3 regions of the Roseateles sp. PN1 genome follow, and region 1 is predicted to be linked to each of the others. Evidence: predicted binding sites of a transcription regulator. Region 1 holds the regulator's gene; each other region holds the start of a gene.
What was found. The regulator sigma-54, encoded in region 1, starts transcription at its own class of promoters, with help from an activator protein. The targets are predictions, from matches to a motif close to TGGCANGNAANCTGCTTT.

Region 1 (3,274 bases):
GCGTCGATGGTGATGACGCCGTCCACCATATTGTCCAGAACCGCCTGGGTGTGCTGGGCTTTGTCGTGGTCGCTGCGCCGCTGAGCTTCGCGCAACGCGGCGATGCTGCGCAAGCGACGTTGGCGCAGCCACAGCGCCAGGCCGCTGACCATGGCCAGCAGCAAGCCGGCCCCCAGGGTCTGCTGCCATTGGCGCTGCCAAGGCGCTTCCAGGGCGGTGATCTGGCGACCCACGGCAACGATCAAGGCGCGGTTGGTTTGCAGGCCCGGGGTGCGCACGGTTTGCAAGGCCGTCAGGCGCTCATCCCGGCTGACTAGGGCCAGGCCTTGCTGAACGCTGGCGTCTTGGCCGCTGGCCAGATGGCGGGCCAGTAGCGAGCCCGGCCGGTCCAGCAGCCGGCGGCCCATCCAGGCATTGTTCTGCGGGCGCAGGCTGTAGAGCATGCCGTCGGCGTGAACCAGGGCGCTCCAGGTGTCATCCGAGGTTTGCGCCGCACCCAGCACCAGCTTGAAGTAGTCGGGGTCTAGCGTCACCATGGCCACGCCAGCGAATTGCCCGCGCGCATCGAACAGCGCTCGCGACAAGCTCATGGTGTATTCGCCCAGCGCATTGCTGTAGGGCGGTGAGACATAGAGCATGCCGTACTGCGGCGCCGCTTTCGGCATCAGAAAGTAGTCGCGCGTGCTGGCGTCGAAATTGGGGAGCTCGGCCAGCGAGGTGGCTCGCATGCGCCCGCGGGCATCGATGATGGCGGCCATGCGCACACCGGGCATGGCCTGGGCCAAGGCGCTCAAGAGTGGGCGGGCATCTTGCTGCATCTGGCTGTTGCGCCATTTGCCGTGGGAATCGTCGATGGTCTGCAGCGCCGCCTGAATGCCATGCAGCTGCTGCGCCACGATGCCGTCCAGCACTTGCACTAGGCCTTGCAGGCGCTGGCTTTCTTGCTGCTGCAACTCGGCGCGTTCATGCCTGAGCCCGATGACGGCACACAGCGCGGCGATCATGCAGGCCAGGGCGAACACCAGCCATTGCGCGTGAAATTGCTGAATGCAGAAGACCGAACCGGGGCGGTTCGCCGAATGGGGGGCTGGGCTGGACATGGTGGGCGAGGTGAGGGAGCGTCACCTTAGCGAGTCGCCCCTGCCTCAGCCTTGATGCAGATCAATCAGCAGGGTTTGCGCAAATTGGCCGGGGCGATCTTCAGCGCTTCGCGGTATTTCGCCACGGTGCGCCGCGCTACCTGGATGCCTTGCTCTTCCAGCATGCTGGCCAAGGCGCTGTCAGACAGCGGCTTGTTCGGCGCTTCCGCCTCAACGAATTGCTTGATCAGCGCGCGCACGGCGGTGCTGGAGGCATTGCCGCCGGCCTCGGTGCTCAGGCCCGAGCCGAAGAAGTACTTCAGCTCAAAGGTGCCAAAGGTGGTGGCCATGTATTTGGCCGTGGTGACGCGTGAGATGGTCGATTCGTGCAAGCCCAGCTCGTCGGCAATCTCGCGCAGCACCAGGGGCTTCATGGCCAGGGCGCCGTGGGTGAAGAAGCCTTTTTGCCGCTCCACGATGGCTTTGGAGACACGCAAAATGGTGTCGAAGCGCTGCTGGATGTTTTTAATGAACCAACGCGCTTCCTGCAGCTGGCCACCCAGCGCACTATTGCTGATGCCGCCGCGGGTTTGCCGCAGGGCGTTGGCATACATCTCATTGATGCGCAGCTTGGGGGCGACTTCGGGGTTGAGCATCACCCGCAGCTCGCGGCCGACCTTGCGCACGATCACATCCGGGATCACCGCCTGCGACTGGCCTTGCGCGAAACGCCGCCCCGGTTTGGGGTCGAGGGCGCGGATCAGGGCTTGCGCTTCGCGCAGCAAGGGCTCGTCGGCGCCGGTCAGCGCCATCAGCTTTTTGCTATCGCGCTTGGCCAGCAGTTCCAGGTGCGATTTGCAGATCAGGATGGCGATCACCTGCGCCGGGCTGCGCGGCAACGCGCGCAACTGCAGCGTTAGGCATTCGGCCAGGTCGCGTGCGCCGACACCGCCGGGGTCCATGTTCTGCAGCCACTTCAGGGCGATGCGCAGATGGTCCAGCAGCTCTTCTTGCTCCTCGGCATCGCTGGTCAGTGCCTGGGCGATGTCTTCCAGCGTGTCTTCCAGATAGCCGTCTTCGCCCAGCGACTCGATCAGTACTTGCAAGGCCATGCGGTCGGCCTGGCTGAGGTGCATGCCGGCCAGCTGCTGATTCAAATGCTCTTGCAGGCTGATCTCGGCGAACTCCTGCTCGCTGCGATCGTCGTCGCCGTCATTGCTGGCGCTGCCGCTGTTGTGGTTGCTGGGTAGTTCGCGGATGCCGTCGAAGTCATCGCGCTCGGTGCCGTTCTCCCAATCGTCGCGCTCGGTGCTGCCGAAGTCTTCGGCCCGCAACTCCGGCGTGCTCTCGGCGTCGGCGTCGGCGCCGCCGCCCAACTCGGTGTCGGCGCTGCTGTCGTCGGAGGCGCTGGCGCGTGGCGGCTCGCTGATCTCGGGCGCGGCCACGCTGATGTCATCCTCGGTATCCAGCAGCGGGTTCTGCGCCATCATCTGCTCGATTTCCTGGTTCAACTCCAGGGTCGAGAGTTGCAGCAGCCGGATCGATTGCTGCAATTGCGGGGTCAGCGAGAGATGCTGGCTCAGGCGCAGCTGAAGCGACTGTTTCATCACATGCGGAAGTTTTCGCCGAGATAGACCTTGCGCACATCGGCGTTGTCCACAATCTCGGCGGGCGTGCCTTCGGCCAAAACGGCGCCTTCGCTGATGATGTAGGCGCGGTCGCAAATGCCGAGGGTTTCGCGCACATTGTGGTCGGTGATCAAGACCCCGATGCCGCGCGCCTTCAGGAAGCTGATGATGCGCTGGATCTCCAGCACCGCGATCGGGTCGACGCCGGCAAAGGGCTCGTCCAGCAAGATGAAGCGCGGCTGGGTGGCCAGGGCGCGCGCGATCTCAACACGACGGCGCTCGCCACCCGAAAGCGCGGGGGCGGGGCTGTCTCGCAGCTTTTCGATGCTGAGGTCGTGCAGCAGGTTTTCCAGCAATTCATTGATGCGCGCCTTGCTCAGCGGCCGGCCATTGGCATCGAGTTGCAATTCCAGCACCGCGCGGATGTTTTCTTCCACGGTGAGCTTGCGGAAGATCGAAGCTTCCTGCGGCAGATAGCTCAGGCCCAGGCGGGCGCGCTGGTGGATGGGTAGGTGCTGGACCTCTTTGCCGTCGATGTGGATCTCACCAGCATCGGCGCGCACCAGG
Region 2 (3,274 bases), on a different contig from region 1:
GTCCAGAAACAGAACACCATGCAAGGCCAGTGAAATTTCACCCGGCCTTGGTGGCGAGCCGCCACCCACCAGGGCCACGGCTGAAGCCGTGTGATGCGGGCTGCGCATCGCTCGCTGGGCCCAGCGCTGCGGCTGAAACTGGCCAGCCAAGCTCAGCACCGCGGCCGAGGCCAGGGCTTCCTCTTTGCTCAATGGCGGCAGTAGGCCCGGCAGACGCTGGGCCAGCATGGACTTGCCGGTGCCTGGCGGGCCGACCAGCAACAAGGAATGCTCGCCAGCCGCGGCCACCTCCAAGGCCCGCTTGGCGCCAGCCTGGCCTTTGATATCGCGCAGATCGGGACCTGCAGCCTCTGACAGACGCGGCAGGGCTTGCGCGCGCGGCAGCGCCTCCTCGCTCGCCGGCTGCAGCGCCGCCACCACCTCCAGCAAATGGCCAGCGGCCAGCACTTGCACATCCTCCACCAGAGCCGCTTCGGCGGCACTGTCCTTAGGCAAGAGCAGCGCGCGCGCCGGGCCGCCCTGATGTTGCGCCTGGCTGATGGCCAAACTCATGGCCAAGGCGCCACGAATCGGGCGCAGCTCCCCACCCAGCGACAACTCGCCGGCACATTCCAGCTCGGCCAGCCGCGCAGCATCAATCTGCCCGCTGGCCGCCAACAGGCCCAGCGCAATCGGCAAATCAAAGCGGCCACCCTCCTTGGGCAGCTCAGCTGGTGCCAGATTGACCGTGATGCGCTTGTTATGCGGGAAGCTCAAGCCGCTATTGAGCAAGGCAGCACGCACCCGTTCCCGAGCTTCTTTGACCTCGGTGTCGGCAAGCCCCACCAGCGTAAAACTGGGCAAGCCGTTGGCCAGATGGACCTCCACGCTGACGGCAACGGCGCTCATGCCATCGAGCGAGCGGCTATGAAGCAGGGCGAGTGACATGCAAAAACACTCCCTTTTGGGCGCTGGCAGCAGGTTTTGGCAGGGCTTGCGCACAGCGGCGGTGCGCGCACCAAGATGATGCAGAGGGCATTGCGCACGACCCCCGTGCTGGTGCGCTCGTCGCCCACGTCACTCAGGGTAAGTGCTGGGATGAGCTTAGCGACTCAGGGCAGACCCGGGGGCTGGGTGGCGATTTGAGCGCGCGGGCGGGCCAGGGTTCTAGTTGGCACGGAAGCTGCAATGCCTGTAGCGAAGTGTTTCGCCAAGCTTGTTCTCTTCCTTTCATTCGAAAACTGCCAGGAGTCTTGCCATGAAGTCAGCCTTCCCCGTCTCGCTCGCTCTCGCCCATGCCCTCGCCTTAGCGCTGGCCTCGGCTGCCTTGCCCGCCTTGGCCGAAGAGCCGGCAGCCGCAGCCGCCAGCCCACTGAGCTTTAACCTCAGCCTGACCAGCGAGTACCGCTACCGCGGCCTGTCGCAATCGCGCATGGACCCAGCCCTGCAAGGTGGCGTGGACTACGCGTCCGAAAGCGGCTTCTACGTCGGCGCCTGGGCCTCGACCATCAAGTGGATCAAGGACGCGCCTTACAACGGCGGCGCCAATGCCGAGATCGACCTCTACGGCGGCTACAAGACCGAAGTGGCCAAGGGCCTGACCATGGACGTCGGCGTGCTGGGCTATATCTACCCCAGCAACAACTTGAACCCCAGCGCCAACACCACCGAGGTCTATGGCGCCCTGAGCTTCGGCCCGGTGATTGCCAAATACTCACACAGCGTGACCAATCTGTTCGGCACCGCCGACAGCAAGGGCAGCGGCTACTTCGATGTCTCGGCCACCTTCGACCTGGGCGAGGGCTTCACCCTGACCCCGCATATCGGCTACCAGAAGGTGAAGAACTTCAGCGCCGGCAGCTACACCGACTACGCCCTGACGGTGAACAAGGACTACGCCGGCTTCACCTTCGGCGCCGCCGTCATCGGCACCGATTCCGACGCCTATATGGGCGGCGCCAATGCCGACTCCCTGAAGAACCTGGGCAAGACCCATCTGGTGGTGTCGGTCAAGAAGACCTTCTGAGCCGCCGGCCTCACCGCATCACGATAGATAGAACCACGCGAGGAAACCACCATGAAAATGATCACTGCAGTCATCAAGCCCTTCAAGCTTGACGAAGTGCGCGAAGCGCTCAGCGCCATCGGCGTGCAAGGCCTGACCGTCACCGAGGTGAAGGGCTTCGGCCGCCAGAAAGGCCATACCGAGCTGTACCGCGGCGCCGAGTATGTGGTGGACTTTCTGCCCAAGGTGAAGATCGAAGCAGCCGTAGATGACGCCGTGGTCGACCAAGTGATCGAGGCCATCGAAGGCGCCGCCAAGACCGGCAAGATCGGCGACGGCAAGATCTTCGTCTCGCCGCTGGACCAGGTCGTGCGCATCCGCACCGGCGAAACCGGCAACGAAGCCCTGTAAAGCGCAGGGCGCACCAGCGCCCGATTCCACACGCTCAACGCTCAATTTGCTCCCCCCGTCTGGAGACTCGAACATGAAGAAACTCTTTGCCAGTCTGGCCTTGGCCGCCACGGTGCTCGCCGCACCCGCCGCCTGGGCGCAAGACACTGCCAGCGCCGCGGCCTCTGCGGCAGCTACCGCCAGCGCTGTCGTTGCTGACACCGCTTCCGCGCCCGCGCCTGCTGCCGCCACTGCGCCTGTCGCAGCAGCCGCAGCTTCCGCGCCTGCCGAAGCCGCCGCCGTTCCGGCCCTGGTGCCCAACAAGGGCGACACCACCTGGATGATGCTGTCCACCCTGCTGGTCATCATGATGACGGTGCCAGGTCTTGCCCTGTTCTACGGCGGCCTGGTGCGCAGCAAGAACATGCTGTCGGTGCTGATGCAAGTGATGGTGGCCTTCTCGATGATCGTGGTGCTGTGGGTGCTTTACGGCTACAGCCTGGCGTTCACCGAAGGCAACCAGTTCATCGGTGGCACTGACCGCTTGTTCATGAAGGGCATCTGGGATAACGCCACCGGCACCTTCGCCAACGCGGCGACCTTCAGCAAGGGCGTGGTCATCCCGGAAATGGTGTTTGCCGCCTTCCAGGCCACCTTTGCCGGCATCACCGCTTGCTTGATCGTCGGTGCCTTTGCCGAGCGCGCCAAGTTCTCCGCCGTGCTGGCCTTCCTGGCCCTGTGGTTCACCTTCAGCTATCTGCCGATCGCGCACATGGTCTGGTTCTGGGCCGGCCCTGACGCTTACACCAGCGCCGATGTGGTCGACAAGGTCACCAGCAGCGCCGGCATGATCTGGCAATGGGGCGCGCTGGACTTCGCCGGCGGCACCGTGGTGCACAT
Region 3 (3,274 bases), on a different contig from region 1:
GCGCTACTTCGCGAAAAACCCGCCGCTGGCGCGGCATCGGCCCTTGTCCTGACCTTGCATGGCGTGGGGCGGGCTTTGCCCTGCCCCACCCTGTCTCGCAGCGCTTAGGCAGCCTGCTTCTTCTGCCGGCTGGCACGCCAGCCGCCGACGATGGCAATCAAGCCTGGCACGATGATCATGGCCCAGATGATCTTTTCCAAATTGCCCTTCACCCAAGGCACATTGCCAAAGGCATAGCCGATTGAGGTGATGCCCACTACCCACAGCAGGGCGCCACCGACGTTATAGGCGGTGAACTTGCCCCGGCTCATCGCAGCCACACCGGCCACAAAAGGCGCGAAGGTCCGCACAAAAGGCATGAAGCGGGCGATCACGATGGTGATGCCACCGTTGCGCTCATAGAACTCATGCGCGGTGTCGAAGGCACGCTTATTGAAAAAGCGCGACTGCTCCCACTGAAACACCTTGGGGCCAAAGTAGCGCCCGATCAGGTAATTGCACTGGTCACCCAGAATGGCCGCCACCAGCAACACAGCGATGGCTAGCGGCAAATTCATCAAGCCCGCGCCGCACAAGGTGCCGACGACAAAGAGAAGCGAATCGCCAGGCAAAAAGGGCATCACCACCAGCCCGGTCTCGACGAAGACGATCAGAAACAGCAGGGCGTACACCCACATGCCGTAGGCCTGAACAAAATCGGCAATATGCCGATCGACGTGGACGATGAAGTCAATGAGAAAGCTGATGAGTTCCATGGGCGGGCATTATGGGGGCAGGTGATTGCAAGCCGATGCTTGTGCGGCGCGTTGCGCGAACAGCGCATGAAAAAGCCCCCGCAGCGATTGGGCTGCAGGGGCTTGGCAATACAGGCGCAAGGCGCCAGCTGATTAGTTTGCCTTGCGCTTACGGGCCAAAGCCAGGCCCATCAAGGCGGCACCCACCAGGGCCAAGGAGGCGGGTTCAGGCACATTGCTGCTCTGCGCTGCATTGCCAACCAGCAAGACCTTTTCCCAGCCGTTGTCGCTATTCAAGTTGGTAAAGCTGCCAGCGCGCCATCCGCCCGAACCAGAACCGGTATGCCAGCACAAGCGATCACGTTCTTGCGTACCGGTTGTGTCACAACTATTGCGCGAAACGGTATCCGTGGCGCTCGCAAAGCCCCAGGAATAGTTGGTGCTGAAGTACCAGCCCACGCCATTGGCCTTATGGGTGGTATTGCTGGTGCCCGTGTTGAAGATCACGTCAGCGTAATTGGCCGCGGCCAGGACTTCAAAAACGTTGCTGCCGGTGCGGCGTGCGCCCATCATCAAGTAATCGCCTTTGCAGTTCGACAGCATGCCCGCGGTGCTCAGGCCATTGCTGCCGTATGTGGCGCTGAAGCACTGTGTGAAGCCCCAGGTATCGGTCACGGTAGCCGCAGCTACGTCGTTCTTAACGCCGAAGGGAACGATGGAAGCCTGAGCGGCGGAAGCGCCGAACAAAGAGCTGGCAACAAGGGAGGCGGCGATCAGGGCCTTAGCAAAAGTCATTTCTATTCTCAGTGGCAAATTGGTGACAGATTTTCATAAAGCACTATTCATGCCTGATCATGTAATCCCTTGATTTCAAGGTGATTTTCATCCATAAGAATATGGATCAAAGAACGTTTGTAAAGAATTCCGACACATTTCTCTGGAACAAGCTAGGCACCCGTTGGCTGCAAAAAACGATTTGCCGCTGTGCCCTTCTACAATCGGCCCCATGAATTCCTCCTGCGCTCCCGAAAGGGCGCCCGCCGCCGCCGCTGAGCCGCGCCGCGCCATCCGCGAACTTCCCGATGAACTGATCAGCCAAATCGCCGCCGGCGAGGTGGTGGAGCGCCCGGCTTCGGTGGTGCGCGAGTTGGTGGACAACGCGCTGGATGCCGGTGGCTCGCAGATTCAGGTCAAGCTGATGGCCGGTGGCGTGCGCAGCGTGGTGGTGGAAGACGACGGCCTGGGCATTCCTTTCGAGGAGCTGCCGCTGGCGCTCAAGCGTCATGCCACCAGCAAGATCCGCTCGCTGGACGAGTTGGAGTCGGTTGCCACCATGGGTTTCCGGGGTGAGGCCCTGGCCGCCATTTCCTCGGTGGCCGAAATGGCGGTGTCGAGCCGCTTCGAAGGTGCGCCACACGCCCACCGCCTGGATGCCCGCTCGGGCGAGTTGCAGCCGGCCGCGCGTGCCCGAGGCACCAGCGTTGAGGTGCGCGAACTCTTCTTCAGCACGCCGGCGCGACGTAAGTTTTTGAAGACGGATGCCACCGAGCTGGCGCATTGCGTGGAGTCGGTACGCCGCCACGCCCTGGCCCGGCCGGATGTCGGCTTCACGGTCTGGCATGAGGGCAAGCTGGTCGAGCAGTGGCGCGCCGGTAGCTCCGAAGCTCGCCTGCGCGATGTACTGGGCGAAGAATTCATGGCCGAGAGCCGCGCCGTGTTCGCCGAGACAGGCCCGCTGCGCATCTATGGCCGCGCCGGTCTGCCCGAAGCCGCGCGTAGCCGGGCCGACATGCAATACGTCTATGTGAACGGCCGCTATGTGCGCGACAAGCTGATCGCGCACGGCATCCGTTCCGCCTACGAAGATGTGCTGCACGGCCATCGCCAGCCCTGCTATGTGCTGTTCATCGACGTCGCGCCCGACCGGGTGGATGTCAACGTGCACCCAACCAAAATCGAAGTGCGCTTTCGCGATGGCCGCGAGATCCACCAAAGAGTGCGCTACGCGGTGCAAGACGCCCTGGCCTTGTCGCGCAGCAGTGAGCCTGTGGCAGCCACACCATCGGCCGCCGATCTGCAAGCCGCCCAACTGGCTGCCGCCACCGCGCCAGGCCAGCGCCCCAGCCCCGGCAACCCGCCTGCCTGGTTCGCGGCCAATGCCCCGCAGGTGCAGGTGCAGGAGCCGGCTGCGCCCGCCTACGGCGCGCCTGTGCAGAACCAGGCCCCGAGCGACTGGCGCGCACCGATTCACAACTCACAGCAAACCGGTTTGGCCCTGGCCGAAGCGGCCACCTTGTTTGGCGGCCGCGATTTCAGCGGCAGTTTGAACACGCAGTCGCTGAGCACCAGCACCGCGCCCGCGGCCAACGCCGCAGCAGCCGCCCTGCCCGACCATGCCTGGCCTTTGGGCCGCGCCATTGCGCAAATTCAGGGCGTTTACGTGCTGGCTGAAAACGCACAAGGCTTGGTAATCGTTGATATGCACGCCGCCCATGAGCGGGTGGTGTATGAGCGACTCAAAGCCAGCCTGGGCGTGGCGG

Region 2: AABB87_RS14630 (TorF family putative porin) is a predicted target of sigma-54. The motif match lies at 1,152-1,169, and genes of this name have one in related genera.
Region 3: AABB87_RS06100 (PEP-CTERM sorting domain-containing protein) is a predicted target of sigma-54. The motif match lies at 1,567-1,584, and genes of this name have one in related genera.

The regions. Positions count from the first base shown of each region.
Region 1 is NZ_JBCARA010000001.1:394,489-397,762, forward strand. It holds gene AABB87_RS01520 (bifunctional diguanylate cyclase/phosphodiesterase) at 1-1,100, opposite strand, end outside; gene AABB87_RS01525 (RNA polymerase factor sigma-54) at 1,166-2,686, opposite strand; gene lptB (LPS export ABC transporter ATP-binding protein) at 2,686-3,274, opposite strand, start outside.
Region 2 is NZ_JBCARA010000009.1:28,925-32,198, reverse strand. It holds gene AABB87_RS14635 (YifB family Mg chelatase-like AAA ATPase) at 1-927, opposite strand, end outside; gene AABB87_RS14630 (TorF family putative porin) at 1,238-2,005, shown strand; gene glnK (P-II family nitrogen regulator) at 2,057-2,395, shown strand; gene AABB87_RS14620 (ammonium transporter) at 2,469-3,274, shown strand, end outside.
Region 3 is NZ_JBCARA010000003.1:223,733-227,006, forward strand. It holds gene AABB87_RS06090 (N-acetylmuramoyl-L-alanine amidase) at 1-52, shown strand, start outside; gene AABB87_RS06095 (DedA family protein) at 105-755, opposite strand; gene AABB87_RS06100 (PEP-CTERM sorting domain-containing protein) at 888-1,529, opposite strand; gene mutL (DNA mismatch repair endonuclease MutL) at 1,741-3,274, shown strand, end outside.